One region of the Ensifer sp. PDNC004 genome, then DNA from elsewhere that is predicted to be linked to it. Evidence: predicted binding sites of a transcription regulator. Region 1 holds the regulator's gene; each other region holds the start of a gene.
What was found. The regulator LexA, encoded in region 1, represses DNA repair genes until DNA is damaged. The targets are predictions, from matches to a motif close to TGTTCNNNNTGTGTTCNG.
Positions count from the first base shown of each region.

Region 2: JVX98_RS03795 (ATP-dependent helicase) is a predicted target of LexA. The motif match lies at 3,763-3,780, and genes of this name have one in related genera.
Region 3: JVX98_RS08930 (ATP-dependent helicase) is a predicted target of LexA. The motif match lies at 9,025-9,042, and genes of this name have one in related genera.

Region 1 is NZ_CP070353.1:979,737-990,136, reverse strand. Features, by position in the region: gene JVX98_RS12750 (chitinase) at 1-150, shown strand, start outside; gene JVX98_RS12745 (hypothetical protein) at 152-388, shown strand; gene JVX98_RS32315 (hypothetical protein) at 279-512, shown strand; gene JVX98_RS12740 (DUF1515 family protein) at 516-890, shown strand; gene JVX98_RS12735 (hypothetical protein) at 1,273-1,818, shown strand; gene JVX98_RS12730 (hypothetical protein) at 2,791-3,123, opposite strand; gene JVX98_RS12725 (hypothetical protein) at 3,510-3,767, opposite strand; gene JVX98_RS12720 (thermonuclease family protein) at 3,845-4,342, opposite strand; gene JVX98_RS12715 (hypothetical protein) at 4,347-4,934, opposite strand; gene ligD (non-homologous end-joining DNA ligase) at 5,372-6,322, shown strand; gene JVX98_RS12705 (hypothetical protein) at 6,658-6,990, shown strand; gene lexA (transcriptional repressor LexA) at 7,081-7,803, opposite strand; gene JVX98_RS12695 (hypothetical protein) at 8,041-8,337, opposite strand; gene JVX98_RS12690 (hypothetical protein) at 8,638-9,294, shown strand; gene JVX98_RS12685 (hypothetical protein) at 9,413-10,015, shown strand; tRNA gene JVX98_RS12680 (tRNA-Ala) at 10,167-10,242, opposite strand.
Region 2 is NZ_CP070352.1:856,052-866,451, reverse strand. Features, by position in the region: gene JVX98_RS03810 (adenylate/guanylate cyclase domain-containing protein) at 1-575, opposite strand, end outside; gene JVX98_RS03805 (SRPBCC domain-containing protein) at 743-1,198, shown strand; gene JVX98_RS03800 (hypothetical protein) at 1,401-1,568, shown strand; gene JVX98_RS03795 (ATP-dependent helicase) at 1,628-3,697, opposite strand; gene JVX98_RS03790 (hypothetical protein) at 4,040-4,219, shown strand; gene JVX98_RS03785 (hypothetical protein) at 4,424-4,732, opposite strand; gene cysG (siroheme synthase CysG) at 4,732-6,204, opposite strand; gene JVX98_RS03775 (nitrate reductase) at 6,176-8,833, opposite strand; gene nirD (nitrite reductase small subunit NirD) at 8,836-9,171, opposite strand; gene nirB (nitrite reductase large subunit NirB) at 9,176-10,400, opposite strand, start outside.
Region 3 is NZ_CP070353.1:213,890-224,289, forward strand. Features, by position in the region: gene JVX98_RS08890 (methyl-accepting chemotaxis protein) at 1-996, shown strand, start outside; gene JVX98_RS08895 (chemotaxis protein CheW) at 999-1,463, shown strand; gene JVX98_RS08900 (hypothetical protein) at 1,722-2,024, shown strand; gene JVX98_RS08905 (CreA family protein) at 2,266-2,760, opposite strand; gene JVX98_RS08910 (diguanylate cyclase) at 2,930-4,174, opposite strand; gene JVX98_RS08915 (phosphoribosyltransferase) at 4,502-5,173, shown strand; gene JVX98_RS08920 (cysteine hydrolase family protein) at 5,344-5,979, shown strand; gene JVX98_RS08925 (GNAT family N-acetyltransferase) at 6,028-6,489, shown strand; gene JVX98_RS08930 (ATP-dependent helicase) at 6,517-8,982, opposite strand; gene JVX98_RS08935 (carboxymuconolactone decarboxylase family protein) at 9,169-9,576, opposite strand; gene JVX98_RS08940 (hypothetical protein) at 9,699-10,271, opposite strand.

The sequences.
Region 1 (10,400 bases):
CTCTTCGGGGGCGCTGGCCTTTCGGCAGTTCTCGGCGTCAACAACCCCTATGCCTTCGGCATCGCTGCGCTGCTGATTGTTATCGGCTCGATCGCAGCGTTCATGTTCGTCACCGGCCGTTGGTCGGTGAACCGCGCACCGGCCCGCTGACATGTGGCCGCGCGTCGTCGTCGGCGGGCTCGCGCTCGCCGGTCTTCTCTGGCTGGTTGCCGAGATCCGCAAGGACGGCGCCCGGGCGGTCGTCACCAAGATTGAAAGGCAGAACAATGCGAGCGGTGATGCAGCGAGCAATGCTCGCAGTGATTTTGACCTATGCCTCGATAGGGGCGGCGTGTGGGACTACGGCGCCGGCAAATGTCGACGGTCTCAGGCGGGTGGTCGGCACTGATCTGATCGGCGCGCGCGGGGCGACGCCGGACGACCAGCGGAAAATAGACCGGACCGCCGTCGGCATCTGCGCCGCGGCGATCTGGACCAAGGCGGAATGCGAGCGACACGGGGAAGGGCGGTAGGGGATGGCACCAACGGAAATTGATGCGGCGGTTCACCGCCAGCTTGGGGAACTGGTGGCGGGCATGCGAGGCTTGCAGGAATCGATCCGCCGCTTGGAGGAGGGCTCGGTGCGAGCCGAGGATAGGGCGGCAACGAGCCGGGCTGCCGTGCATCAACGCATGGATCAGCTTGTCGATCGTGTCGGGCACGTCGAGGCATCGGTTGCAACGATCGGCGAGGACGTCTCAGAGATGAAGCCAGTGACCGACGACGTGAAGCGATGGAAGCTGATGGGGATCGGCGCGCTGGGCGTTACCGGCATCGCCGCGATGGCGCTCGGCGTGAGCTTCGCCGAGGCGATCAGGCGGATTGTGTTCGTGATTATCGGGAAGGGATAGGCTCGTTTAGTCTCCCAGAGAATTGGCCCCCCTGGAGCTTTGGGGGCCAATTCTCGCCGCTCCGTTGGAAATGGGAAAACCTTCGGAGGCCTTACTAACCATTGCCTATCCGAACGGTTCCGTGACCTAGTGGCGAGCTTGATGGGGAATGACCTCTATGTATCGCCCGATCGACCAGAGGTGTCCGGCGAAACGCGGTGGCTTTGTCCCAATAATTGACGTTCTAGTTGCAAAACTCGTGATGTTTGATAAGCAGAATTAGCCAATGGCAAGGGCCGTGCGGCGGATTTGCCGTGCCCCCAACGGCAGGAATCCGCCTTCCATCGCGTTCGGGGGCGGAGTTTCCATGCAGAGTAAATCGAAAATCGCAAGAATAAGCGCGATGGCAGCAACCGCCATGTTCCTCGCCGCCTGCTCGGGCAGCTCTAGCGCCCAAACACCGGAAGAGGAGGTTATGTTCATGGTCTTCGGCGTCCGCGACAAAGATGTCGCAGATGGGGTCAACGTTGTGAAAACGAGCGACACGCCGCTGACGATGGAATTCCGGGCCGATGAAGGCACGCTGATGACGCTGGGCGTCACCAAGGAGGACGATTGCAGGTATGTAGTGGATATGAAGCCTGCCAATGCTGAAATGCCTCTGCCACGGGGCAAGATTCGGTTTGACCTCTCCGGCCTGCAAAAGGTGACATACGAAAGATATGTGCCCTCCAAGGGAATGGGCGTTACCAAGCTGGAGGGGGCGGAGCTTCAGTGCATCGAAACCCCGAACAAGTGCGCCGATGCCAGCACATACGCGCAAGGCGGGCCGTGGGAGGCGCATTTCGGGCCTGTCGTTCAGGGCAACAGTGCGGAAAGCAAAAAGGCCCACCAACAGGCGCTTGATGCAGCGGTTGCGGACTTCAAGGCCAACGTGTGCAAGCCGTAGTCGCCACAGTCTGCGTTCTTCTGGCGGTGGCTCCGGCTGCCGCCCAAGAGGAGCGATCACCTGTTAAATCTCAGGCGGTGAGGCTCTCACCCGATGGACGGATGTTTCCGGTACATCGGGGATGCCACGGAGTTTGTGGGTCGCTTCAGGGTGGGGAGCTTCATCCACGTTACCATGACCACGCTCGACGCGGCGGGACAGCCCATACCTGCCGCCGTTGCGCTGAAGCGAGAGCGACCAGCCATGCTGCTACGGCAATCAAAAGCCAGAGCCGCGCGTTCCTGTACCGTCGCCGCCTGGCGCGTTCCCAATCGTAGGACATGAGCTTCCCCCTCTCGGCCGCGCACAATGCCAGATTGTGGGTGGGCGGGAAAGAAGCTTTTCCTCAAAGGAGCAAAGCTGTCCCCGCCAAAAAGTATGGCCTCGCCGGGGAGAGCGAGGCCATTGGGGCACTGTCGTTGCTTTCAGATCCGGGCGGATCGTGAAGGCGTTATGCTGATCGGGGGACTCAGGGCTGCCACAGGCGAGAAGCGCCGACGGCGTTATTGAGTTCCTGCCTTCGCAAAAAAAATGGGCCCCAATCGCGAATCCGGCCGCTACGTGGGTGGCGGTGGCGCATTTTCGGGAGCGTATCTAGCCTTGGCTTTTGGGCACGCCGGTTTTCCGCAGGCCTACCCGATCTCTGCCCTCTCGTGTCGCAGCAACTTGGGTGTCGACGGTTGAGACGTCCCTTGTCGCCGGCGGAATACGGGCGGTGCCGAACCAGAGCGCACATTCAAGAAGGGAAGCTTCATCTCTGTTTCCGAACCTGAATTCATCGCAGATGAACTTTGCTAGTCGGTCGGCATCCTTGCTGATGTGGTGGGTGTGAGTTTTCGAACATGCCGCTTTGAAAACTCTCCGTATCAAAGCAACGTCGCGAGACCCAAGGTGTTGAACTGCCAATTTTGGAGGTATGTGCACCGACGCCTCCTATGAATGAAGCGGGGCGGGCCATATCAGTAAGCGCTCATGCGGTAAGCGTGCGAGAGCGCCACCTTCATTCTCCCATCGATTGATCGCTTCAGTTTTGGTCTGTGCCGGTGTCTGACGTAACGCCGCCGATTGATAGTAGTCGATGATGTGTTGGAGAGCGCCGCTCTCCCGATCGCCCCCTTGGTAGCAGTTGATGATGCGTCTTGCGATTGCTTCTGCGGCCTCACTATTCCGCGTTAGGCCGAGCGAGCGCAGCATGTCCACGAAGATGTGGTCGATTTCGTCTATATCGTGGGGGGAAAGTGTTGTTGAATGGGTCGTGGTAGACATCGCGCGACCTCCTGTACTTGGGGCGAAAGCTTGATGATCTTCCAGTCGTCGGGGCCCTGGGAACTGCCCAGCGATGATGAAGTATGCGCCGAATTGATGACAACGCAACACACCAACAGGTGAGTACGTTGAGGAAGTCGATGGCCAAAAAAGAAAGGCGGTCGGATCAATTCGAAAGATTGACGGGGGCGATGCATAACCACAATGACCCCGCCATTCTCGACGAGGCCACCGAGTGCGCTAGGCGCAGGGGCTCCATTGCGGGGGAAATATGGAGCCCGCCGATAAGCCACAGGGGATGTGGGGCACGGCATTACAGGAACGTCTAAAATGCCTGACAGTTCCAAATATAAGTAGAAGCCACGCCGCCTAGTTCGCTGCACCTCTCAGGCGTTGCGATTGATCGCACCAAGTCTCAAACCGTTGCCGTCTCGATTGCCGCACTTGCCGCAGCGCAGGTGTGGCCGGATAACGGCGACCGGCGTTTCGGCGCCATACTTCTTTGCAAGCTGCCAGCGGTCAAGCCAGTTGCTGTAGCCGCACTGCGCGCACCGGGCGCCGATGATCTCCCATTCGGCCAGGTCCCGGAACCGGATATGGCCGATGCCTACTTCGGGGTCGATTTGGCGGTGGTCGCGACCCAACTCGATGCCTCGGTGATGTTTCATCCGACGTTTTTAGATATCGCTGCGTGAACTGGATTCAACGGCTCAGGTGACGCTCAATCGCATCGCGCTTCCCGCTTCCAGCGCTTCGCCCGCACCTCGCAGGGCAACTGAAATTCTCCCCGCCAGATCCCCAAACCGTTCGATTGCGCCGAGCGCTGCGCGTCTGCATACGCACCCTTGCTGTATTTCGGCCATTCCAGGGCGTGGCCGTTCTCGACCAGCCACCGGTTGACGTCGGTCCCATCGGCGCGAAAGCAGGTTCCGATACGTCGGTCACGATCGCGTCCGGCTAACTCGCACCGGGTCGGTCGGGAAGCAGCGAGGAACCGATCAAGAGCCATCGCCGCCGCATGGCCGCACCGATACTCTCCCCCATCCCCGTCACGGCACCTCTGCCAGCTTTCCGGCGCGTCAACCCCGCTGAAGCGCACTCTGGTTTTCCCGATGTCGATGGTGTCCCCGTCGACGACAGATGCGCGGCCAATCAGTGGTTCCGCTGCCTTGGCCACCCCGCACGCCAGCAAAACCCCAGCCACCACCGTCAATTTCATCATTTCATCGCCCCTTATGGGTTGAAGCTCCCATGCTGCGATACTCCGGCATAAAGAATGTGCAATCGTATCGATCGAGCAGCGCCGCCAGCAACGCCTGGGTGATCGCGGCCTTGGCGGCGTCCCTTTTGTTGGCGTCGACCCCGACGAGATCCTTGGCGGTTTGCTCCGGCACCTTCCAGAGTTCCTCTGTCAGGACGTCAATGATCTCGGCTTCGTCTACCGGCTCGCCGCCGCGCTCGATCCTGTGGTTTCTAAGGATGCTCTCAACGATGGAGCGCGCGATTGCCGCGGCACTAGTTTTCTCTCGCCGTCGCGACTGGCCCGTCCCGGCGAACGCCCGCTTTATCGGCTCGCGCGTGGTCACAAGGCCGATGTAGATGCCTTGATCCAGGTTTTTATGATCGGACATGGGGTAGGCCGTCTTTGCCGGCGGCCAGACTGCCGGCTTGTGTTCATAGCAAAACCAGTTCGAAGAGCCTTTGCCGATGGCGAAGCCCCAGCCGCCCCATTTCGTACAGCCGGGCTGTTCGCAGAGGTGAACCCACGGCCCCTCGGCCGATCTTCTTGTCGCGGTACCCTCGTCGCTCACGGTGCTGCCTTTTGCTGGTTCTCCCGAATTCTGGGGAGCGCAAACGTCAATTGTTGTTCTTCGTTTGTTCTTATATTATTTCGACCCAATGGTCGAGACAATTGGCGAAGCTTTCAGCCTCGGATGGCGCCTCAAGGCGCGCTGTGCCTATGGCAAGCGCGAGGGCCTGAAATCTATTCGCGAGTGCACCTGGAGCTATGATCTCGACATGCTGACGCTCGTTTCCACGCGCGGTCGCGACTTTCCCCTTGCAATTCTCGCTTCCCGGCTGCGCTGCCCGCGCTGCGGCTCTCGGCGCGTCGCCGTCGTCTTTATGCCGCCGGCCGACGGTGATCAAAGGCGAGGCGCGGCTTAGACGTTTTCGCTGTTTCTTGCGTTAACGCGGAATGGCTAAAACAGCGAAGAAAGCCCCGTCAACCGGGCCGCAAGCAGATCCGATGCCGCGGCGCGTCGAGCCATGCGTCGCAACCCTCGTCGACAACTCGCCGAAGGGGCCGGATTGGGCCTTTGAGGTGAAATGGGACGGATATCGGCTCGCGGTTCATGTCGAGCCCGGAGAGGTGAGGGCGATAACGCGGGGCGGCTACGACTGGACGCCGAAGTTCGGCTCGATCGTCGCCGAGGCGCGCGAGCTCGGGCACACTCCCATGATCATAGACGGCGAGGCCGTCGTCCTCGATGATCAAGGCAGGTCAGATTTCGGGCTGCTGCAGCGTGCGGTCGGCAAGAAGCCCAGCGCGCACGACGCAAGCGAAATCATCTTCTATGCCTTCGACCTGCTATGTCTCGACGGTCGCGACCTGCGGTGGCTGCCGTTGTCCGAGCGGCGGCAATTGCTCGAGCCGATTGTCGCCGGCATGATGGGCGCGATCCGGTTCTCCGAGGAGGTGGCGGCGGACGGCGCCGAGTTCTTCCGCGCGGCGTGCGAACTCGGCCTTGAGGGGATCGTCGCCAAGCGCCGGGACAAGCCCTATCGATCGGGCCGTCAGCCGGAGTGGCTGAAAATCAAATGTGCGCGCCGCGATACCTTCGTGATCATCGGCTATGAGCCTTCGACGATGCCAGGCGCCATCGGTCGGCTGCTGCTGGCGGCGAGGAAGGGCGACAACTTCGTCTATGTCGGCGGCTGCGGTACCGGGTGGAGCAATAAGGAATCGGTGGACCTGCGCAAGGTGCTCGACACGATCCGGGCAACGCGGCCGCCGGTCGCGCTGAAGCGCAAGGGAGCCGTCTTCACCGACCCTCTGCTCGTCGCGGACATCGAGTACCGGGCATGGACACAAGACGGGAAGCTGCGGCATCCATCCTTCAAGGGCGTGAAACAAAGGGATGACAACGCATTGCCACTCTTCACCTTGGACGAGTTGCCGCGGACCGATTCAGAGTAAGAAAAGTGTGGCAGGGTGTGGCAGCCGCCTTTGAATTTTCAATGAAAATATTTCAGCCAAGTGTGGCAGCGCGCTCGCGCAAGCCATTGATATTTCGCATTTCTACTGTTCCGGGCGAGGCCTCCAATATTTTCACCTCGTTTAAGTTGGTTTGACGTTCTGCCCTAGGGCAGCGCGGGTCGTTTCGCGACCCCACGTCCGCGCAAGCCACGTCTCCTATGCCTCCGTCGGATCTTATCGCTTCGGTGAAATCGGTAGAGGGGGAGCGATGACTCCGCTGAGATCAGCCGCATCGGTAGCGTCCGTCAACATTAAGAACGGAGGCAATGGCATCAATGAAAAAGAGACTGATCCTGACGGCGTTGGCGTGTTTTGCGGCGACCGCTATTGAGGCGCACGCTGACGACCTGGTTTTCCAGCTGAAGAACAACACCAGCGTGGTACTGACGAACTTTTATACGTCGCCGGTCGGCGTCAATGAGTGGGAAGACGATGTTTTCGGTCGGCAGGTCCTGAACCCCGGCGAGAGCATGGAGATCACCATTGCCGACGGGCGGGACGTCTGCAAATACGACATGCGATTCGAATTCGAGGAGGGCTCGGCCCTCGATACGACCGAGGACACGCAGGATCTCTGCGAGCTCGGCGAATATACGATCCACGAATAGGCGATCTGGATTTCAGGTCACCCGAAATGGAAAGAGCCTCGCCAATTTCCTTGGCGAGGCTCTTTTTTGATTCGGTGTTCTGCCTGGAATTCAATGGTAGCGGCGGATCAGCCCGACGAGCTTGCCCTGGATCTTCACGCGATCTGGTCCGAAGATGCGCGTCTCGTAGGCGGGGTTGGCGGCTTCGAGCGCAATCGACGCGCCCTTGCGACGAAAGCGCTTCAGCGTCGCTTCCTCGTCGTCCACGAGCGCCACGATGATGTCGCCGGGATTGGCCGAGTTGCCGTTGCGGATGATCACCGTGTCGCCGTCGAAGATGCCGGCCTCGATCATCGAATCGCCCTTCACTTCAAGGGCGTAATGTTCGCCGCTGCCGATCATGTCGAGCGGCACGGTGATGTCATGGGTGTTGTTCTGGATCGCCGAGATCGGAACGCCTGCAGCGATGCGCCCCATCACCGGGACGGAAACGGACGTACTTTCGGCAACCGGGGCGGGCTTCGGCGCAGCAGGAGCGGCCGCCGGCGGCTTTCCAAGGCTGCCTTCGATCACGCTCGGCGAGAAGCCCCTGCGCGGCTGCTGCTGGCCGGCGGCGTAGGCTTCCGGAAGCTTGATGACTTCGAGCGCGCGCGCCCGGTTCGGCAGCCGGCGAATGAAGCCGCGTTCTTCGAGCGCGGTGATCAAACGGTGGATGCCGGACTTCGACGCCAGGTCGAGCGCATCCTTCATTTCATCGAATGACGGCGGTACGCCCGACTCCTTCATGCGTTCGTGAATGAACAGAAGCAATTCCTGTTGCTTGCGGGTCAGCATGGCACGTCGCTCCAGAGGCGTGAAACAAATCAAGAACAGACACTATCTGTTCCATATGTGTTCCGCAAGTGCCTAAAATTTCGTGAATTCAGGCGATTGGCCGCTTCTGCGGGTGCCGATCGGTCACTTTTGCGGGAGCAGGGCGCTTATCGGCGACGGTTGCGTGCCAAAATCGCGCCGGATGACGCCAGTCGCGCAGCTGATTCGAGCGAATCACGGGGCTCTATGAGGAGAGATTTAGGTCGCTTGCGAGGTCGAGCAGGCGTCCTCGAACTCCTTCACCGTCTCTGCGCTGTTGTCTTCCGGCAGCACCGCGTCGGCGGCGTCGGTCGCGACGGGTGTGTCGCCGTCATAAACGAAGGACTGGATGTAGAACGCCAGTGCGCCCTTCCACACGTTGCGTCCATCGATCTGATGGCACGGCACGGCCCGTTCGAAATCGGTCTGGAGTTCATCCACCGTCGCGGCGCTGAGCTTGACGTCAGGCATATTGGGCGATGCGACTATCGAAGCGAGAAGCAGGGCGGCAAGCACGGGAATTGTCCACTTGATGAAGGGGTGGCACTACAGGGTGGGTAACGATGTGAACCGTGCTTTCGTTCCGAAGTCCAGCAAGCATGGCGATCACTCTGCCGTGTTCAACAGCTCTTTGCCTGCAGGCTGTGTCTGATTTGCGCCAGCCGCTCCACCTCGAGTTCATCTTGACCGTTCCTCTTGCGACGCGCGAAGAACGCACCGGCAGTATCGGCTCTAGGGTCGGGGGTGGGGGATGCGCAAGAATCCCTGCGAGGAAGAGGCTTCACCGTCTCGACAGGAGGTCAAAAAAAGATAACTTTGCGTGGAAAGTGGGGTAATTGCATGCGTAGATTGTCGTTGGTGGTGCTCGGTCTGTTGCTCACGGCCGGAGCGGCGTCTGCTGAAGATGGGCGTTCGAACATCTGGAAGCGGATCAACGCCTGGACGGTGGGTTCCGATCCTTCCCTGGGAGGCTCGTGTTACGCCGCGACGAGCTATGATGCAGGCGCGATCCTTCGTATCGGCTTTTATCCGCGGGGGTCGGCGAACCTGGCGTTTCTTTCGATCGGCAATGCCGACTGGAAATCCATCGAGCCGCAGCGGGAATATGACGTCGCCTTGCAGCTCGACCGTGGTCGCCAGTGGCCGGCCGTTGCATTCGGCGTCGATCTTACCGGCGCCAAGGCCCTCGTCGTGAACTTTTCCAACACCGACTTCTTTACCGAATTCGTTCGCAAGAACACGTTGGCGCTGGCCTTCGAGGGACGCGTCGTCGCGAGCCTCAGCCTGCGCGATTCGATGAAGGCGGTGAGCGAGATGTTCAAATGTCAGGAGGCGGTTAGCGCCTTGATCCCGAATGGCGGGCAGGGGGCAGCGAACGATCCCTTTGCCGGCGCCGGTGGCACTGGCCCGAACAACGATCCCTTTGCCGGTGGCGGCCAGACCAAGTCGTCGAAAGATCCTTTCGCCATGTGATGGGCGCGTCCGCTTGCCGCAGAGAGGTGAATATTCCTAAAATGTTGCTGGTATCGGGCTCGGTACCCTCGACAGCGGCGCGGGTACCTATCAAAATGCGGGCAAACGGGGGTTTTGCATGCGTAGATTGCTGGTCGGATTGGTAAGCTGTCTGATCGCCGCGGGATCGGCCGCGGCCGAGGAGTCCGAAATCATCAAGTGGAAGGACGTCGACGGTTGGACCGTTGCATCCGACACCTCGATGGAGGGCTCCTGCTTCATATCGTCGGAATTCGACGGCGGCGTCACCTTGCGGCTCGGGTTCTATCCCAAGGGCTCCGAGTCGCCGCTCTACATGGGCTTTGCCAGCGACGACTGGCGGTCGCTCGAGGTCGGCAAGGAATACGACCTGACGTTCCGCTTCGACAAGACCGAGCCCTGGAGCGCTTCGGCGACCGCTGCTGGCGATGCGAGCGGAAAGTTTCTGTTCGTGAACGTCACCGACGCCGAGTTCCTGACGGGCTTCGTGCGCAAGCGGGGCCTGGCCATCGCGTTCGAAGATCGCGTGATCGCCAATCTCAGCCTGCGCGGCACTGGCCCCGCGGCCGAAGAGCTGATGAAGTGCCAGAAGGCAGTCGACGAGATCATCGCCGACGAAGGCCGCAAGTCCAAGGAGAAGAAGGCGGATCCGTTCAATGCACCGAGCGGGAAACGCTCGGCACGGGATCCGTTCAGCCTCTGAAAACAGGGGCGCGTGAGCGGGCGTTGTTGCGCGAAGGCCGGGCGGTGGCCGGGACGAGTGTTGTCCCCAGAGAAACTCGAACTTGCGATCTGCTGATTACAAGTCAGCCGCTCCTGCAGTGCTTCGGCAATTGGCTCAATTCTGTTTGCCTTGGTGGAGCCGAAGGGAGTCGAACCCTCGACCTCCGCAGTGCGATTGCGGCGCTCTCCCAACTGAGCTACGGCCCCGTGCCATCCAGTCAACACGACGGCCGCCGAGCCTGTCAATAGACGCGCGCCAGCACGCCCGCTCGAACGTCGTTGCCCGATAAGTGTTGCTCGATCCGGCTAGGCGAAGCGAGGCGTCGTTCTCTGAACCGCTTCTGAACTCCACCCATTGTCGAACT
Region 2 (10,400 bases), on a different replicon from region 1:
GCCGGTTCCGATATCTCGGACAGCGCCGTGAAGTTACGCAAATCGGCATAGAGCAGGGCCGCCCGAATTGTTTCGCCGGTGCCGCGGGTGAGCGCCCCGGCGCGAACGCGGGCGGCACTGCGGCGGCCGAGATAGGCGTCGAGCAGGGCGGTCAGCGCTGCCCGCTCGGCAAGAACCGCCAGGGGCGCGACGGCAAAGCGCTCGACCTCATGAAGCCGCGCCGTCTCTTCCGGGTCGAACGGGCGGCTCCCGGCCCAGCTGAGGGGCGCGTGTTCCGTTCCCAGTTTTGCCGATGGTTGCAGCATTGGTCCGAACCCGGCCAGCCACTCTTCACCCGCCCGGTCGGAGACGGCGCCGGCAAAGCCCAGGCTCTCGATCACCACGCCGCTCTCGGCCCGCCACAGCCAGGTGCGGCGGGCGATGATCGGGTGTGGCACGGCGAGCGTAAGGGCGCCGGCCGCAAGCGGCAAACCGTCGGCGAGGAGCCGGCGGCCGAGGTCGGACAGGAAGCGGTCCGGCTCCGGCGAGGCGCTCGCCTCGTCCACGAGCCAGGCAAGGGGGACGGACAAATCCATGCTAGAGAGGATAGGGCCGCGCCCCCTGCCGACAAGCCCCGTTCTGCCGCCGCGCTGAGCGCAAAACTGGGGCGAGCGGTGGCGCCATCCGCCATGGCGGTCTATGATTGCGGCGCCCGCAGAAGGCTAGCAATCCGCGGGCAGGCCAATCAGCAAAGGGAAGACCGATGCCAGAAGCCCTCGTCGTCCGTCGCGAAACACAGATCCCGGCGCCCCCCGCCGCAGTATTCGCTCTCTTGACCGACCCGGAAAAAATCCTGCGCTGGATGGGAACTGAGGCCGACACCAAGGCGGAGCCCGGTGGTCTCTACCTCGTCAACGTGACCGGCGCGCGTTTTGCCCGCGGGGCTTTCCGCGAGGTCGTGCCGGTGCATCGTCTCGCCTACAGCTTCGGCTGGGAAGGCAGCGACATCGTGCCGCCCGGCTCGAGCCTGATCGAGATCGACCTGATCGAACAGCCGCCCGGAACATTGCTGCGCCTTACGCAAACGGGCCTGCCCAGCGCCGAACAATGTGCGGGGCATGCGGAAGGCTGGACGCATTATCTGGAGCGCTTGCGCCAAGTGGCCTCCGGGCGCGATCCAGGCCCCGATCCCTGGCTCGGCCGCGACGGTGCGGCTTGATGACGACGTCTCTTGATTAAAAACGCCTGGCCCTGAAGGCTTGACGGCGGCGTTGGAATGCCATGTTGATTCAACGGGATTGGCGCGAACCTGCTTTTACATCTTATTGATGCCGAATCAGGACGTTAGGCGGGGCGCGCCACGAGTGGTGCGCCGGCTGAACGCGCCGGAACATGTATGAATTTACCCGGGGTGGGAGCGAATGGACGACAACAACATCATCAAGTTTGAACGACCAAAGCCGAAAAAGGAGGCGAAGCCGACCAGACCTGTGCCGCGGAAGGCGTTGATTTGGCTGGCAGTGATTGCGGCCCTGGTTGCGGTGTGGTCGTACTATCAGTTTATCGCGCCGCCGAGCATGCCGGGCTAACAAATCTTCGGGCCGTCCGAGGGTGATCGCACGAACTTGCGGTCCACCACCGCCTTAGCTCACTTCCACATGGAGCGCATGCGGGCGCCGACGTCGATGCGGATCTGCTTGGCGCTTCGCTCGCTGGCGCTTGCCGAAATCTTCGGCCAACTGCTCGTCTCGAAGAATTGCAGCAATGTCGCTGGGATAAAGCGGGTTCGCGAGGCGTAGACATGCCGGTCGCCCTGGGCATTCTGACCGTGGGTGAAGAAGCGCTGCGGCGTCACCAGGGACAGATGATCGCGTGCCCGTGTCATGCCGACATAGAGCAGCCGCCGTTCCTCTTCGAGTTCGGCGGTCGTGCCGACCCCGAGATCGGACGGAATGCAGCCGTCGACGACGTTGAGCATGAAGACCGAGCGCCATTCCTGACCCTTCGCCGAATGGATGGTCGACAGGATCAGATAGTCCTCGTCGAGCAGCGGCACGCCCGCCTGGTCGCTGGTGGCATCGGGCGGGTCCAGGGTCAGCTCGGTCAGGAAACGTTCGCGGTTCTGGTAGCCGCCGGCAATCTGCTCGAGCTGCAGCAAGTCGGCCTTGCGGGTATCGGCGTCTTCATGGATCCGGTCGAGATGGGGCTCATACCAGGCGCGCGCAGCGCCAATCTCCTGCGGCCATCCAGGCTCGGCCCGTCGCAGGCCGGACACCAGATCGACGAAGCCGGTCCAGTTCTCGCCGGTCTTGGCGGGAGGTGGGATCTCCGCAAGGGCTGCGAGCGGTTCCGGATCGGCGGCGATCGCATCGAGGATCTTTCCGGCGGTCTGCGGGCCAATGCCGGGTAGCATCTGCAGCAACCGGAAACCGGCGACGCGGTCACGCGGGTTCTGCGCAAAGCGCAGGACTGCGAGCAGGTCCTTCACATGGGCGCTGTCGAGAAACTTCAGGCCACCGAACTTCACGAACGGAATGTTGCGCCGGGTGAGTTCGACTTCGAGCGTTCCGCTGTGGTTGGACGAGCGGAATAGAACCGCCTGCTGCTTCAAGGCGATGCCGATCTCACGGCCAGCGAGAACCTGCTCCACGATATAGGCCGCCTGATCCGCTTCGTCCTTGACGGCGACGAGCAACGGTCGTTGCTCCGATTGCCTGTCCGTCCAGAGGTTCTTGGTAAACCGCTCCCGCGCCAGGCCGATCACGCCGTTTGCGGCAGCGAGGATCGGTTGCGTCGAGCGGTAATTCCGGTCGAGGGTGATGACGTCGGCGGGCTCGGGCGAAAAGGCGTTCGGGAAATCGAGAATGTTGCGAACCGTTGCAGCCCGGAAGGAATAGATCGACTGGGCGTCGTCGCCTACGACCGTCAATCCGTGGCCCCCGGGTCTGAGCGCCATCAGGATCGAGGCCTGCAGCCTGTTGGTGTCCTGATACTCGTCGACAAGAACATGATCGAAGCGTCCGCCGACATCGTCGGCAAGCTCCGGATCGGAAACCATCTGCGCCCAGTAGAGCAGGAGATCGTCGTAATCGAGCACGTTCTGCGCCTGTTTGGCATCGACGTAGGCCGCAAACAGCGCCTTGAGCTGTTCGTCCCAGCCGGTGACCCAGGGATAGGCCGTCTTCAGCACGTCGCCAATCGAGCTTTCGGAGTTCACGACGCGCGAATAGATCGAAAGGCACGTTCCCTTGGTCGGGAACCGGCTTTCCATCTTCGAGAAGCCGAGCTCGTGGCGCACGAGGTTCATCAGGTCGGCGCTGTCTTCCCGGTCATGGATCGTAAAATCCGGGCCGAGACCGATTTGTTCGGCATAGATGCGCAGGATCCGGGCGCCGATGCCATGGAAGGTGCCGGCCCAGGAAAGCGCGTCCGTCATGACTGCGGCATTGTCGCCAAGAACCTGGCGGCAGATGCGCGCGACCCGGCGGGTCATCTCGGCTGCTGCGCGCCGAGAGAAGGTCATCAGGAGAATGCGACGCGGATCAGCCCCGTTGACGATGAGATGCGCGACCCGATGGGCCAGCGTATTCGTCTTGCCGGAGCCGGCGCCGGCGATGATGAGAAGCGGGCCGCCGACCTGTCCTTCCGGCAAGCCGATACCGTGCTCGACCGCTTCGCGCTGGCGGTCATTGAGTTTTTCCAGATAGGCGGCGCTCATGCGTTCCCGTTCGCTTTCATCGCACTCAGTCACAGCCCGCATCGATTTTCATCGAAGAGACGGGCAGGAACAAAGAAAGAACTAGCAATTTAGCATCCAGATGAAAACCCTGACGTTGCCGAGTTTGCCTTCTTGCAGCGTCGGAATGTCACTCTTCCAAGGTTTTGATGACCTGTGAGACCGCAGATGGGGGTGTTTGCGACAGTAGGTGTAATCGGCGTCATCGACCGGCCTATACCTATGGCTGTGCGCCGCCATGAAGAACGCGCGACGGCTTGTGGCCTTATATGGTGAATTAGAAATATGCTTCGCTCCTGCGTTCACTCGAAAGAGGAAGAGCACATGGACGAACGGAGCGTTGAAGAGACCTGCGAGGCCACCGGCTCGACCGCCGAACTGCAGGAGATTGCCCGCAAGCTGGCGTCGCTCGCCCAAGAGATCAGGTCAATTGCAGCGACCCCGCTCGGCGAGACGGTGGTATTCGAGGAAAGCGGCGATAGATCGGAAACGGCCGTGCACTGACTTCGGTGGCCGACGTCGCGTTCCCGGCACGGGCTCATTCCTCAATTGGGGTATGGCGGTGACCTGCCTGCGCGCTTAGAACCAGCCTACGGTGGCGACCTTGGGATATTCGGGACGTTGATACGAGGCGACGCACTCGAATATCCCTTGGTGCGACAGCGGATGCCGGTGCTTGATTGTGCGGCGCGGGGGCGCTTCAGCCCGTCACGCAACTGCCTTGGATGTGATCTCGATGTAGCCGGCAAGACATAGGGCCGAGGCTAAGATGCCCGGCGTCGATGGCACGGCATGCATTATTCTCGCCAGGAAGATGGCGCCGGCAATGAACGATCCGCCTAGAAGCAGACCGTGTTCCGCAACAGCGAGGCCGATGGCGCAGAGGTTCACGGCACTCGCAACCATGGTGAGGGGCGCTACGGCTACCGCGGCGTTCGATTGAGCTTCGAAGATGAGCCTGAAACGCGGCCAGCTGAGACCGATGGCGAGAACGAGAAACACCAGGGAGATGCCCATCAGCATGCTCCGGCGAGAGGGTGGCCGATCGATGCGGCATGCTTGTCTCGGGCCGAAAACACGCCGCCGACGGCGATGAGGACAGGGTTGTCGTAGCCGATCTCTGCGATGCCCTCCGGGATTGTCGCGAGCGTGCCGCGCCAACTACGCTCCGTCGGACGGCTGACATCGCTCATGATCACGGCCGGTGTTTCAGGCGGACGGCCTTCGCCGATGAGCTTTTCGGCAATCAGACTTGCCGTTCGGCCGCCCATGTAGAAGACCGCAGTGCTGCGCGCATCGGCAATGCCTGCCCAGTCGACATCGTCGGGCAGGCCGCCATGGCGGGAATGACCGGTCACCAGCCGAAGCGACTGGGCATAGTCGCGATGGGTCAGCGACAGGCCGAGACGGGAGGCCATGGCGCTTGCGGCAGTGATCCCGGGGATGACGTCGACGGGGATGTTCTCGCGGTCGAGATGGGCGATTTCCTCGCCGGCCCGGCCGAACACCATGGGGTCGCCGGATTTCAGCCGCACGACGCGCTTCCCAGCCTTGGCGAGCTTGACCATCATGGCGTTGATATCTTCCTGCCGGCAGCTTTCGCGGCCGCCGCGCTTTCCGACGAGCATGCGCTTTGCCTCCCGCCGGGCGAGGTCGAGCACGTCTGAAGAAACGAGGTCGTCGAAAAGGATGACATCGGCCGCTTGCAGCGCGCGCACGGCCTTCAGCGTCAGGAGTTCGGCATCGCCCGGTCCCGCGCCGACCAAAGTCACGTGACCGATGGCGGGGGCTCCCGCGAGCCTTTCGGCGTCAGCAAGAAGCACCCCGCCTACGCCCTCCTCCGGCGTATCCATGGTCGAAAAGACGCGATCGGCAAAACGTTCCCAGAAGACGCGGCGGCGGGGACCGGGTTCGACCCGGCGGTTCACCGCTCCACGAAGAGACTGTGCCAGCGCTGCCCAGGCCTTCAGGCTTTTCGGCAACAGCGTCTCGATCTTGCGGCGGATCGTCTGGGCGAGAATCGGGGCGGCGCCATCGGTCGAGATCGCAACGATGACGGGCGAGCGGTTGACGATCGAGCCGAACTGGAACTCGCAGAAGTCCGGCTTGTCGATGACGTTGACCGGAACGCCCGCCGCGCGGGCGGCGGCGAAGAATGCCCGCGCCTCCGCCTGGTCCTCGCAATCGCCGACGGCGAGCGCGGCACGGTCAAGATCGGCGGGCGCCCAGTGCCGGCGGTTTAGCGTGATGATGGCGGTGGGGTGTTGGGGGGTACGGCCGGCATATGCCGCGAGCGCCTCGTCGTTCCCTTCAGCGTAAAGGTCGACGCGCGCGCCGCAGGCGGCCAGCAGCTCGGCCTTCCACATCGCTCCGTCCGTTGCACCGGCCACCACGACGCGCCGGCCCTCCAGCGCCCAGAAGACGGGCAGCTTGGCGAGCGCCTCCATGCGGGCGGGTCCGTCACTCTGCGGCTGCTGCAAGACATCCATCGATGATCCCCCTGATTTCGGCGCGGCAGGAGCCGCAATTGGTTCCGGCATTGAGCGCCACGCCGACGGCCTCGACGCTGTGGCAACCGCCGCGTACGGCCGCGACGATCTGGTTGACGCCAACACCGAAGCAGGAGCAGACGGTGGCGCCGGGATCCGGCTTGTCGGCCCCCGGACGGCCGGCGACGAGCGCGAAGCGCTTGCGCAGGTTGACGTGTTCAGCGACGAGCTGCGCGATTGCCCAGTTGCGCGCGACGGCGACCGGTTCACGCGCGAGGAAGAAGGCCGCGAGAAGCCGCGGACCATCGAAGAAGGCGAGCCTGATGTCGCCGGTCTGTGCATCCGCATAGCCGAGCGGCTCTACCCCTGGCGGGATCGCAAGAACGCGGCGGCACCAGCCGGCCCAGTCGTCCACCGGCTCGGCAAAAGCCAGCTCCAGCCGCCACCCGCCTGCCGCCTTTGCCAGCGCCCAATAGGCGGCATCCGGATCGACCGGCTTTGCCTGAGAGACGGCAAAGGCGTAGTGCGTCGCCTTGAATTTTCGCGCGGCGACGGCAACGTTCTTCGATGCCGGCTGGCCCGAGAGACGATCGGTAATCGGCGGCACGAGCACATCGATGCGTGCCTTCGCCGCAAACTGGTCGTTCCAGTGCATCGGCGCGAAGATGCTGCCGCGCGCCTGGCGCTCGGTGATGAGCGCACGTACGAACGCCTTGCCCTCAGGGCTTTCGATCTCGATAAGGTCGGCGTTGCCGACGCCGATCTCCATCGCATCACGCGGGTGCAGTTCGGCAAACGGTTCGGCGATATGGGCCGAGAGGCGCGCGCTTTTGCCTGTGCGGGTCATCGTGTGCCACTGGTCGCGGATGCGGCCGGTGTTGAGCGTGAACGGGTAATCGGCATTGGTGCGGTTGGTCTCTGCCGGGCGAACGGCCACGAACCGGCCTCTGCCGTCAGCGTGATAGAAATTGCCCGCCGCAAAGAAACGGCTTTCGGCGCGCTTCTGGCCTTCCCGTTGGGGCCACTGGAAGGGCGTCAGCCCGTCGTAGTCCTCAAGCGCAAGATCGGAATAGGTGCCGATGTCGAAATCGCGGCTGCCGGCATTTTCGAAGGCCGAGAGCGCGGCATGTTCGCGAAAGATCGCTGCGGGCGCTTCGTAGGCGAAGGCATCGGCATGGCCCAGGCGGCGCCCGACTTCGGCTAGTTGCCGCCAGTCAGCCCGGGCTTCTCCCGGTGCGGCGAGGAACGCCCGCTGGCGGGAGATACGACGCTCGGAATTGGTGACCGTGCCGCTCTTTTCCCCCCAGCCGAGCGACGGCAGCAGCACATGCGCGTGGCGGGCAGTATCGGTCTCCTTCAGGATGTCGGAGACCACGACGAAGGGACAGGCCCTGATCGCCGCCTCGACGGCATCGGCATCCGGCATCGAGACGACAGGGTTCGTTGCCATGATCCAGAGCGCCTTGACGCGACCGTCTGCCACCGCCTGGAAGAGATCGACGGCCTTCAGCCCCGGCTTCTCGGCAATCTTCGGCGAACGCCAGAAGCGCTGGACGCGATCGCGGTCACCGGCATCTTCGATCGCCATGTGGGCGGCCAGCATATTGGCAAGACCACCGACCTCGCGGCCGCCCATCGCGTTCGGCTGGCCCGTCAGCGAGAACGGCCCCATGCCCGGTCGGCCGATGCGGCCGGTAGCGAGATGACAGTTGAGGATCGCGTTGACCTTGTCGGTGCCCGAGGACGACTGGTTGACGCCCTGGCTGTAGCAGGTCACGACCTTTTCGGTTGTCGAAAACAGCCGGTAGAACTCGCGCATCTGCATCGCCGGAAGGCCGGTCCGTTCGAGTACGTCGTCGAACGAAACACCGCCGGCTGCGAGCAAGGTCTCCGCGAAACCGGCCGTATGCGCAGCGACATAGTTCTGGTCGACGGCATTGCTGGAAACCAGATGCGAGAACAGCCCGACGAAGAGCGCCACGTCGGCGTCGGGCCGGATCGCGAGATGCAGGTCGGCGATATCGGCCGTCATTGTGCGGCGCGGATCGATGAGTACGATCTTCAGCCCCGGTCGTTTCGCCTTGGCGGCGGCAAGGCGCTGGTAGAGGACGGGGTGACACCAGGCGAGGTTAGATCCGGTCAGCACTACCAGATCGGCCAGCTCCAGATCCTCATAGGTCCCGGGTACCGTATCCGAGCCGAAGGCACGACGATGACCGGCAACCGAGGAGGACATGCAAAGGCGCGAATTGGTATCGATGTTGGCCGAGCCGACAAAACCCTTCATCAGCTTGTTGGCGACGTAGTAGTCCTCGGTGAGCAACTGGCCGGAGACGTAGAAGGCGACCGAATCCGGCCCGTGTTCGGCGATCGTTTCCGCAAAGCGGTCGGCGACGAGGTCGAGCGCTTCGTCCCAGCCGGCCCGGCGCCCGTCGATCTCCGGATGCAGGAGCCGACCGTCGAGGTCGAGGGTCTCGGCAAGTGCGGAACCCTTGGAGCAGAGCCGTCCGAAATTGGCGGGGTGGTCAGGATCGCCGCGAACGGCAACGGCTCCTTGCTCGCTCACGGTCGCGATCACGCCGCAGCCGACACCGCAATAGGGACAGGTGGTCTTGACCTCCTTCTCCATGGTCATTCCGCCGCAATCAGCAGGCTTTCGAGCGCGATGAACAGTGCACCGCCGTCCACGCGCACTGGAATGGTGCGCACCGCGCCTTCGTCGGCGCCGAGCGCCTTGCCGGTTTCGAGCGAGATCGCCCAATTGTGCAAGGGGCAGGTCACGGCCTTTGCGTGGACGATGCCTTGCGACAGCGGTCCGCCCTTGTGCGGGCAATGGTCCTCGATGGCGAAGACTTCGTTTTCGGCGGTACGGAACACGGCGATCTTGCCCTGAGGCGTCTTCACGCAGCGCGCGCCTCTCAGCGGAATATCCGAGATGTCGCCGATCGGGTGCCAGGTCATGTCCATCATTTCACTCCGCCGCTTGGGGGTAGCCGACCGTCGCCATCGGCCGGAACTCGTGTTTGTCCTTGCCGGAGACGCGCTCCGACCAGGGGTCGACCTGGGCAAATTTTTGGCTGAAGACGAAGCGGTCGTAGTAGGCCTTGCGCTTGTCCGTATCGTCCATGATCTGGCGACGGATCTCGTCGAGCCCGATGCGTTTCGCCCATTTGTAGATGCGCTCGAGATAACGCGCCTGTTCGCGGTACATCTGCGTCAGCGCCACGATATGCTCCAGCGCCTCGTCTTCGGTCTTCACCTGGCCCAGGACTTCGGTGCCCTTGATGTCGAGCCCGGCCGCACCGGCGAAATGGATCTCGAAACCGCTATCGACGCAGATGACGCCGATGTCCTTGCAGGTGGCCTCCGCGCAATTGCGCGGACAGCCGGAGACCGCCATCTTCAGCTTGGCGGGCGTCCAGGAACCCCACATGAACTTTTCGATGCGAATGCCGAGGCCGGTGGAATCCTGCGTGCCGAAGCGGCACCAATCCGAGCCGACGCAGGTCTTCACCGTGCGCAGACCCTTGGCATAGGCCTGGCCCGAGATGAAACCGGCCTTGCCGAGATCGGCCCAGACCGCGGGCAGGTCTTCCTTTTCGATGCCGAGCAGGTCGATGCGTTGGCCGCCGGTCACCTTGACCAGCGGAATTTCGAACTTGTCGACCACGTCGGCAATCGCCCGCAACTCGCCGGAATTGGTGACCCCGCCCCACATCCGCGGCACGACGGAATAAGTACCGTCCTTCTGGATGTTGGCGTGAACGCGCTCGTTGATGAAGCGCGACTGATAGTCGTCGGCATATTCGTCGGGGAAGTCGCAGACGAGGTAGTAGTTCAGCGCCGGGCGGCACTTGGCGCAGCCGCAGGAGGTTTTCCACTCCAGTTCCTGCATGACCGCGGGAATGGTCTTCAGGCCCTTGGCTTTGATCAGCCGGCGTACGTCGTCGTGGCCGAGTTCGGTGCAGCCGCACATCGGCTGCACGGCGGCCGGACTGTAGCTCTCGCCAAGCGTCAGCGTCATCAGCTGTTCGACAAGGCCAGTGCAGGAACCGCAGGAGGCCGATGCCTTGGTATGGGCGCGCACCTCGTCGAGTGACGTCAGGCCCTTGTCGGCAATCGTCGAGACGATCTTACCCTTGCAAACGCCGTTGCAGCCGCAGATTTCCGCATCATCCGGCAAGGCTGCAACGGCC
Region 3 (10,400 bases), 770 kb from region 1:
CGCACCGCCGCCGATGACCTGGCGCGGCGCACCGAGCGACAGGCCGCCTCGCTGGAACAGACCTCGGCAGCGCTCGACGAAATTACCGTGACCGTGCGCACCGCGACCCAGCGCGCCGAAGAGGCGAGCCAGATGGTCGACCAGACCCGCACCAATGCGGAGGAGTCCGGCCGCATCGTCGGCCAGGCTATCTCGGCGATGGCGCGCATCGAAGGCGCTTCCAACGAGATCGGCAAGATCATCAACGTCATCGACGAAATCGCCTTCCAGACCAACCTTTTGGCGCTGAATGCCGGCGTCGAGGCGGCACGCGCAGGTGAGGCCGGCAAGGGTTTTGCGGTCGTTGCGCAGGAAGTGCGCGAGCTGGCGCAGCGGGCAGCCGGTGCTGCCAAGGACATCAAGGCACTCGTCGGCCGCTCCGGCACCGAGGTCGGCTCAGGCGTCAAGCTGGTGCAGGCGACCGGCGAGGCGCTCGGTCGGATCGGCACCGATGTCGCGCGCATCAACGAATTGATGACCTCGATCGTGATGGCGGCGCGCGAACAGTCGACCGGCCTCAACGAGATCAGCACGGCCGTCGGCCAGCTCGACCAGATGACGCAGCAAAACGCAGCGATGGTCGAGCAGACCAACGCCTCCAGCCATACACTGGCGCAGGACGCGGAGCGACTGACGGACCTCGTCGGCCAGTTCCGCGAGGGGCACACGATGCAGCGCGCCATGCCGACGGCGGCGCCGGCGCCCGTGACGCCGGCGACGAGGACAGCTGCACCGGTGCAGGCAAAAGCACCTTCGGTTTCAGCCGTTCAGCGGCCGGCAGCCAAGGGCACCAGCGAAGCGGTGCCTCTGCGCAAGATCGGCGCGGCCAAAATGGCCTCGTTTCCAACTCCATCCCCCGCCAAGGCCCTGATGGGCAAGCTTGCGGGCGCATTCGGCAACAAACCGGGCTCGGTGCCGTCGACGACGGCCTCCGGTGAGAACTGGGAAGAATTCTGATCATGAGCAACGCAATCAAGCAGTCCGGTGCCTATCTCGAAATCGTGTCGTTCCACCTCGGCGACCAGGAATTCTGCATCGATATCATGGCGATCCGCGAAATCCGCGGCTGGGCGCCGGTGACCCCGATGCCGCACACGCCGCCCTACGTGCTCGGTCTCATCAACCTGCGCGGCGCGGTGATTCCGGTCATCGACATGGCGGCCCGCCTCGGCATGAAGATGACCGAGCCGTCGGAGCGCTCGGCGATCATCGTTACCGATATCGCCGGCAAGCTTGTCGGTCTGCTCGTCGAGCAGGTCTCTGACATGATGACGATCAAGAGCGAAGCTTTGCAGCCGGCGCCGGAGATCATCCCGGAAGCGCAGCGCGCCTTCTGCCGCGGCATTGTCGCGCTCGAAAAGACCATGGTCTGCTTCCTCAACCTCGACACGGTCATCGCCGACGAGCTGGCCCAGGCCGCCTGAGGCAAGCTTGTTTGTCGCTTGAGAAAGCCCCGGCGCATCGGCGCCGGGGCTTTCTTGCATTTCGGCATGATTTCCGGCCAGTTTCGCCCGTTCTGGAACGATACGGTCAAGTTAAACTTCGGCAATGAACTTCACGCTTGGGGGATGCCATTGTGACAAAACGTCATGCGGCCGGCGACGATACTTGTACTAACTTATGATTGTTGCTGGTGCCCGAACGGAGGCCGGGTGCCTGTCTCGCAAACAGGAGTTGAACCTATGACAATCTCTCTCAGGAAACTCGCCGCCGTGCTCTCCGTTACGATGGTCATCGCCGGACCGGCTTTGGCCGATAGCTACTATCCGGGCATCGACGTCAACAACCCTCCCGGAACGATGAACACGCACAAGACGATGACGCCGATGAAGCGGCCGACCGCTTCGGTTGACACGATGTCGACGGGCAGCATCAACAGACCTGCAGCACCGACCCCGGTCTATCGCGACCGCAATCCCTATGGCCAATACCAGGGCGGCGATGGCGATTATTACCAGGGCATCGTTCCGCCGACGGCCTACTAGACTATCCCGCTCCAGTGGAAACGCTTGAAGCGGACAGTTGATTTGAAATGAATGTGCCAGGAAGTCCTTGTGCGTTCGCTTGAACGCATGGCACTTCAGGCATGCACGAAAGCGGAACGGGTTGCTCCCAGACTTCTCCCTGTTCCGCACCGAAGAGGTTTCGGAAGCGCCTGCGAAGGGGCAGGCGCTTTCAACCTTGACCGATCGCCTTGCGCGCCGATCCCGGCGGCAGGGGCCGCTCCTATTGCGGCTTGCCGTTCTGCCAATTGACCGTCTGGCCGTAGAGCGGAATGGTGGTGATCGACATCTTCGCCGAGCCATCCGTCAATTCGCGCGAATGCGCCAGATAGATCAGCGTGTCGTTCTTGCGATCGTAGATCCGTGTGACGAGCAGGTTCTTCCAGACGAGCGACAAGCCGGCGCGAAACACTTCTTCGCCCTCCTTGGAAAGATCGATATCGCCGATTTCGATCGGGCCGGTCTGCCGGCAGGCGATCGAATTGTTCGACGGATCCTCAAACCAGTTGCCGTTCTTCAGCCGGTCGATGACGCTGCGGTCGAAATAGGTGACATGGCAGGTCACGCCCTTGATCTTCGGGTCGGTGACCGCATCGATCATGATGTCGTTGCCGAGCCAGTCGACCCCGACTTCGCCCACCGTTTCGGCGCGGGCAGGCAGGGCGGTGGCGGCGATGGCAAGGCCGGCAAAAAAGAGCGCACGAAGCGAACGCGACATGGGTGTCCTCCTGCAGCGCCTGACGTCTCACGCAAGGGCGCCGTATCGATATGAATTCGCGCGTGTTTTTCACCGGAGCAGCTCCAAGGACACACGTGCGCGGGCAGCGAGGTTCACATAGGTTCGCCAGTTCGCTTTACAAGGCGCCGCCGGCTCAGGCGCCGCCGGCTCAGGCGGTGCCGCGAAGAAGCTGCGGCTCGAGGTTTCGGGTTTCGGCGGCCCGCATCTGCGCGGCGGCGGCGGCAAGCGCCCGTGCGCTGGCCTCGGGCTGGAAGCGGCCGGCGATGGTGCAGCGGTCGCGGCCGTCGGCCTTGGCGTCGTAGAGCGCCATGTCGGCGCGGATCATGATGTCGCTGATCGTATCGCCGGGCTCGGCTTCGGCAAGGCCAATGCTCACCGTCAGCCGGATCGGGCGGTCGAAGCGGCCGATCGGTGTATCGCGCACGGTGCGGCCGATCTCCTCGGCCACCGCAAATGCGGCGTCCTCCGAGTGGTTGGGCAGGACGATGCCAAACTCTTCGCCGCCAATGCGCCCAAGCGTGCCGCGTCCGCCGAGACAGGCAGCGACGGTGCCGGCGAAATGGCCGAGCGCCGTGTCGCCAACTGCGTGGCCGTAGCGGTCGTTGATCTGCTTGAAATAGTCGAGATCGAGCAGCAGGAAGGTGACGGGCCTCTGGCGCGCGAAACCGACGGCCAGGGTGCGTTGTCCAAGGTCGAGCAGGGCGCGGCGCGACAAGGCGCCCGTCAACTCGTCGCGGGCAATGGCGCTCTTGAGGTCGGTGATCACCCGGTTCTGGATCATCAGGATCACGCCGAGGAACAGCACAGGCAGGTAGAAGTACCTGAGCGCGACGCAGGCGAAGTCCCAGCTGGCCGACGCCAGCGGGGTTTCGTCGGTCCCGTGGGCAATCGGCGAGAAGATCGTGACCGCGATCAGGGCGGAACAGCCGACGGCGGCGCAACCGATGACGCACAGGCGCTCGATCGGCCCCGGCGCGGTGCGCCGATGCTGCGAACAGACGGCGATGATCAGCACGAAGGCGGCGGCAATGCCGACGGCCGACAGCGCGTGCAATGTCGCGCTCTGCGGGCCGAAGGCGGCAATCAGCAGCACCACGGCCGAAATCGAGGCGGCAGCGACCAGCGGCGTCGATATCGGCCGGAGGACACCGAGCGCCCGGTGAAAGCCCGAGAGCACGAAAAGGCAGGCGCCCACGAGAAAGACGATGCCGATCAGCGACAACGGCCGCAGCGCTGGGATCTCGGACAGCATCAGAAACAGCGTCGCCGCGGCTGCGATGGCGCAGGCGGCTGCGAAATCCGTGCCTCCCTCGACCATCGAGGCCCGCAGGGAAATCAGCACAGGGAGCATCGCCAAAAGAGCGATGATCGATATGGCAGGGAGAAAGCTCATTTCGAAACGGCCTGTCGTGCTAAAATCAACAAAGGCGGCTTGCGTCTCAGCCAGATATGTGACGCCAATTGGTAGCGATGGCGCCTTAACGAAACCCGGCGAAATCCGTTGCAATTTTAGCGATTGGCCGGGATTGGCGCGGTTGTTCACAGCGGCGCCGGATCAACCGGGAGAGGGCGCGCCGACAGGCGATGAGGCGCGCGCAAGCGGTGGCGCGGGTAGGCCCGGATGATGCTCTTCAGACGGTGCGATTTGAACCCCGGGCCGGGTATTTCCGTCCCCTTTCAAGCCGATGATGGAGCAGGAAAACAAGGCGGGAGAGGCGACATGTTCACGGCAACGTGGCTCTTCGAGGATAGGGCGGATGCCGGGCGCCAGTTGGCGCACGCGGTCGAAGGCGAGCGCCTTGACGATCCGCTCGTGATGGCGCTGCCGCGCGGTGGCGTGCCGGTCGCCTATGAAATCGCGATCCATATCGCCGCGCCGTTGGAAATCCTGATCGTTCGGAAGATCGGCGCGCCGGGGCATGAAGAATTCGGTCTGGGCGCGCTGGTCGACGGCGAGGAGCCGGAACTGGTGCTCAACCGCCGAGCGATCCGGCTGGTCCGCCCGCCGAAAGGCTATCTGGAGGCCGAGATCGAGCGTCAGCGCGCCGAGATCCTGCGCCGCCGCACCCTCTATTTCGGCGACCGTGCGCCGACGTCGCCCCGGGACCGCGACGTGATCCTCGTCGACGACGGTATCGCCACCGGCGGCACCGTGCGCGCAGCGATCAAGGCGCTGCGGCGCATGGGGGCGGGACGCATCATGCTTGCCGTTCCGGTGGCGCCGAAAAGTGAGCTCACGGAATTGCGCAGCGAGGTCGATCGTGTCGTCTGTCTCGCCACACCCTTTGCCTTCCGTGCTGTCGGGCTCTACTACCGCAATTTCGAGCAGACGGCGGACGAGGAGGTAATTGCGTTGATGGAGAAGGCGCGGCTGCGCGATGAGCGCGATTGATCCCTGTTCCGGTCAAGCTCGGCTCCGGTTGCCGCGACTTTGGCCAGGCATCCGAATAGTTGCGTGAGGCGGCCGAAATCGTCTTGCAAGCCTCCTTCTGCCGCGCCACATTCCCGGCGCGCGATGTTGCCGGGAGAGGGGCGCCGGAGGAGGTGCCCGGAGGAGATGTCATGGCCGCGAAACTGGAAATCGGAAAGACGCTTGAGGATTTCTGTCGGCCTGATCGGATGGCGCTCATCGTCTATGACATGCAGGTGGGGATTACCAATCAGGTCAAGAACGGCCCGGCGGTACTGTCCAAGGTGCTGAAGGTGCTGGACGCTGCGCGGGCCGGCGGATTTCCGGTGATCTTTCTTAGGCATCTATCGATGCCGAAGCCTCTGATGGGCGCCTTCCAGCTGCGCCAAGCAATGGCCTGGCAGCGCACGGACAATCCGGAAGCGGTGCATCCCTGGTTCCTGCGCGGCACGCCCGGATTCGAGCTGGTGCCCGAACTTGCGCCGCGCGCGGACGAGGCGATCCTCGACAAGATCACGTTTTCCGCCTTCGAGGGCACGCCGCTCGCCATGATCCTGCGCGACCTCGGGCTGACTTCCTTTGCCATCTGCGGCATCGCCACGGAAATCGGCATCGACCCAACCGTGCGCCATGCGACCGATCTCGGCCTCGTGCCGGTCGTCGTGCGCGACGCCTGCGGGGCGGGGCATCACGAGGCCGGCGAGCGCGCGATGGAAAACATCGCCTTCATGGGCGATGCGATCATGACCGACGTTCAGGCAATCACCGCGGCGATGACCAAACGGTAACACCGCTTCAGCTATTCCTTCGATTTCATCCCGTTTCAGGATCTTGCAATGACCGAAAACCTTCACATCCGCCCGATCGCCCGCACCGACTACGAGCAGTGGCTGCCGCTCTGGGACGGCTACAACGCTTTTTACGGCCGCTCCGGCGAAACGGCGCTCGACCCGGCGATCACTGCGATGACCTGGTCGCGCTTCTTCGATGCCTATGAGCCCGTTCACGCGCTTGTGGCCGAAAGCGAAGGGCGGCTGATCGGGCTGACCCACTATCTCTTCCACCGCTCGACGACGATGATCCAGCCGAACTGCTACCTGCAGGACCTCTTCACCAACGCGCAGGCGCGCGGCAAGGGTGTCGGCCGGGCGCTGATCGAGGGCGTCTACGAGGCGGCACGGGCCATCGGCGCGCCGCGCGTCTACTGGATGACCCACGAGACCAACGAGACGGCGATGACGCTCTACGACAAGGTGGCGGAGAAGTCGGGGTTTCTGGTGTATCGCAAGGTGGTTTGAGGGCGGCGGGCCGCGCCTACCCAGGTCTCACGCCTTCTCGACAAACCCGTCCAGCACACGCTTCTGGCCGGCGCGGTCGAAGTCGATGGTGAGCTTGTTGCCTTCGATGGCGGCGATGTTGCCGTTGCCGAACTTCATGTGGAAGACGCGGTCGCCGACCGAGAAGCGCGAGGGTTCGGTAGCTGTCGATTTCGCCACCAGCTCGCCGTCGATGGTGCGGCCGCGCGGGCCGCTTTCGCCGTAGCCGATGCGCTCGACCGCGTGCCCGGAGCGGGTGCCCCAGTTGTCGCGGGTGGCGTCGGAACGGTTTTGCTGCGCGCGCTTCCAGCCGGGGGTCGAATAGTTGTTCTGGAAGGGGTCGGCCTTGTCGAAGCGCGACTGGCCGTAGCCGCCGCGACCGTAGCCGCCATAGGACTGTTCGTTTTCGGCAACGTCCACATGGGCAAGCGGCAGCTCCTCGAGGAAGCGTGACGGCATGGTCGACTGCCAGAGGCCGTGGATGCGGCGGTTGGAGACGAACCAGATGTGGCAGCGATGCTTGGCGCGGGTGATGCCGACATAGGCAAGGCGGCGTTCTTCCTCGAGGCCCGAGCGGCCGCCTTCGTCAAGCGCGCGCTGGTGCGGAAACAGGCCTTCCTCCCAGCCCGGCAGGAAGACGGTGTCGAACTCCAGGCCCTTGGCCGAGTGCAGCGTCATGATCGAGACGGCGTCGAGGTTCTCGTTCTGCTCGGCATCCATGACCAGCGCCACGTGTTCGAGGAAGCCGCGCAGGCTCTCGAACGCTTCCATCGAGCGGATCAGTTCCTTCAGGTTTTCGAGCCTGCCGGGGGCTTCGGCCGTCTTGTCGTTCTGCCACATCGCCGTATAGCCGCTCTCGTCGAGGATCTGCTCGGCAAGCTCGGTATGCACGGTTGTTTCAAGCAGGCTCTGCCAGCGGCGGAAGTCGGTGACGACGTCGAACAGGGCTTTGCGCGCCTTCGGCTTCAGCTCGTCGGTCTCGATGATCTCTGAAGCGGCCGCCAGCATCGGAATGTCGCGGGCGCGGGCATAGTCGTGCAGGGTGCGCACGGTGGTGTCGCCAAGGCCGCGCTTCGGCGTGTTGACGATGCGCTCGAAGGCGAGATCGTCGGCCGGTTGGCAGACCAGGCGGAAATAGGCCATGGCATCGCGGATTTCGAGGCGTTCGTAGAAGCGCGGGCCGCCGATGACGCGGTAGTTGAGGCCAAGCGTGACGAAGCGGTCTTCGAACTCGCGCATCTGGAAGGAGGCGCGCACCAGGATCGCCATGTCGTTGAGCTTGTGGCCCTTGCGCTGCAGCTGCTCGATTTCCTCGCCGACGGCGCGGGCTTCCTCTTCGGAATCCCAGGCCGCGTGCACCTGCACCTTCTCGTCATCCGGATCGGTGCGGTCGGTGAAGAGCGTCTTGCCGAGCCGGCCCTCGTTGTGGGCGATCAGGTGACCGGCGGCGCCCAGAATATGTTCGGTCGAGCGATAGTTGCGCTCGAGCTTGATCACCTTGGCGCCCGGGAAATCCTTCTCGAAGCGCAGGATGTTGTCCACCTCCGCGCCGCGCCAGCCATAGATCGACTGGTCGTCGTCGCCGACACAGCAGACGTTCTGCGGGACGCCCTTCGGCCGCTGGGCGAGCAGCCGCAGCCACATGTACTGGGCCGTGTTGGTGTCCTGGTACTCGTCGACGAGGATGTAGCGGAACTTGTCGTGATAGTCCTTCAGCACGTCCGCGTGCATGCGGAAGATGCGGATCGGGTGCAGCAGAAGATCGCCGAAGTCGCAGGCGTTCAGCGTCAACAGCCGGTTCTGATAGGCGGCGTAAAGCTCGCGGCCCTTGCCGTTGGCAAAGGCGCGGGCGTCGCCCTCGGGGATCTGGGCGGGATCGAGCCCCTTGTTCTTCCAGCCGTCGATCAGGCCGGCGAACTGCTTGGCGGGCCAGCGCTTGTCGTCGATGCCTTCGGCCTGGATCAGCTGCTTGATCAACCGCACCACGTCGTCGGTGTCGAGAATGGTGAAATCGGAGCGCAGGCCGACGAGTTCGGCATGGCGGCGCAGGAGCTTGACGCCGATCGAGTGGAAGGTGCCGAGCCAGGGCATGCCTTCGACCGCATGGCCGACGAGCACGCCGATGCGCTCCTTCATCTCGCGCGCCGCCTTGTTGGTGAAGGTCACCGCGAGCATCTGCGAGGGGAAGGCGCGGCCGGTCGTCAGGATATGGGCGATGCGCGTCGTCAGCACCCGGGTCTTGCCGGTGCCGGCGCCCGCAAGCACAAGGACTGGACCATCCAGCGTCTCGACGGCTTCGGCCTGTTCCGGGTTGAGGCCTTGGAGATAATCCGGGCGCGGCTGGGCGCGATCGCGCGCCGCCATGGCGCGCGCAGCAATGCCGCCAGTTGCCGGAACACCTGCGGGGGCGGGCTGCTGCTTGCGCGGCGCCGGCTCCTCGTCGAAGAAGGGAATGTCGTCGAAACCACTCATCATGCGGCTCAATGTAGTGATTCGGTGGGGAAAGGCCAGAAAGGATGTTCTTCTTTTATTCCGTTTTCTGCGCTGGCCGTACCAAGCCTGTGGAAAGACAGGCGATTTCGAGACCGCTTATTCTTGGGCCTGTTTCGTTTGTCGCATGTCGTCGCCACAAAACCGCTTCACACTTTTGCGCGACATGCTTCACCCAGCCGTTTTGTCGAAAGCGGGATCGACGGGCACCTGCAACGCGGTCGCCAGCTGGTTGGTGCGAGCGGCAAGCGAGATCACCCGGAGCAGGTCCGCGTGCTCGGCATCGCTCATGCCCTTGGCTTTTGCCGCCGCCGTATGGGAATGGGCGCAGTAGCCGCAGCCATTGGTGACGGAAACGGCGATGTAGAGCATCTCCTTGACCAGCGGGTCGAGCGCAGACGGCGTTGCCATCACCGCCTTCACGTCGCGCCAGGTCTGTTCCAGAAGCTCCGGGTCGAAGGCGAGCCACAGCCACATATTGTTGATGAAATCGGACTTGCGGGTGGCGCGGATGTCGTCGAACACGGCCTTGACGCGTGGATGGGCTTCCGGATTTGGGGGCGGGGTTACGGTGCTCATGGGGCTCCTTCGCTGTTGTCGTTGGTGGCGGCACGCCGGCTGGCCGGTCGCTTGATGCGACGACGATAGCCGACGTTGCAGCGATTGCCAGCGTTGCGTTTGAGGAGCCGTCGCCGATGCGTTCAGTTGGGGATTTCGCTGCAGGGCTGATTGTTCGCGCCGAACGGTCCCGTCGTAAACAGCACGCCCTTGCTCGAGCCCTGATAGGCGTTGCCGTTCTGCGTGACGATGAAGACCCTGCGGCCGCAAAAGCCCGTCGGCCGCGCGGCGACCACGCGTGTCTGGCCGCTGGCGTTCGTGACGGTCTTGGGGTTGCAGGCCCCATAGGGTGTGTCGGCCATGCGGACAGTTGCCGTCGAGGCGCGGCTGAGCGGCACGGAACTGCCTGATGGAAACGTACCCGAAGCCGTGCCTGCAGCGGCGACGGTCGATTGCGTGATCTGAAAATCGCCCGTGCTGTCGTCGTAGCGGCACCGCTTGATCGCCCAGATCCAGACGGCAATGTCGCGCACGCCGCTCTCGGGATCCTCGGCCGAAGTCGCGATGGTGAGCGGCGCCAGATCGGGAACGCTTCGCCGCCGGTCGCAGCAACGGCTGTCGTTGAAGACAGGGTCGGGGTTGCCGTGGTCGTCCAGGATGCCGGTGATTTCGAGTTTTGTGGTCGGGCCGGTCGTGTCGTCCGCCTGGACAGTCACGGTTTGACAGCCCGCCAAGAATCGGGCCCGCGCCGAGGAGTGCAAATGTCAGGCGATAAGCGCGTGGCACCATGACGACCCCGCCATTGTCCGTACCGCCGCTCAAGATACGCCCGAAGGCAGGCCGCC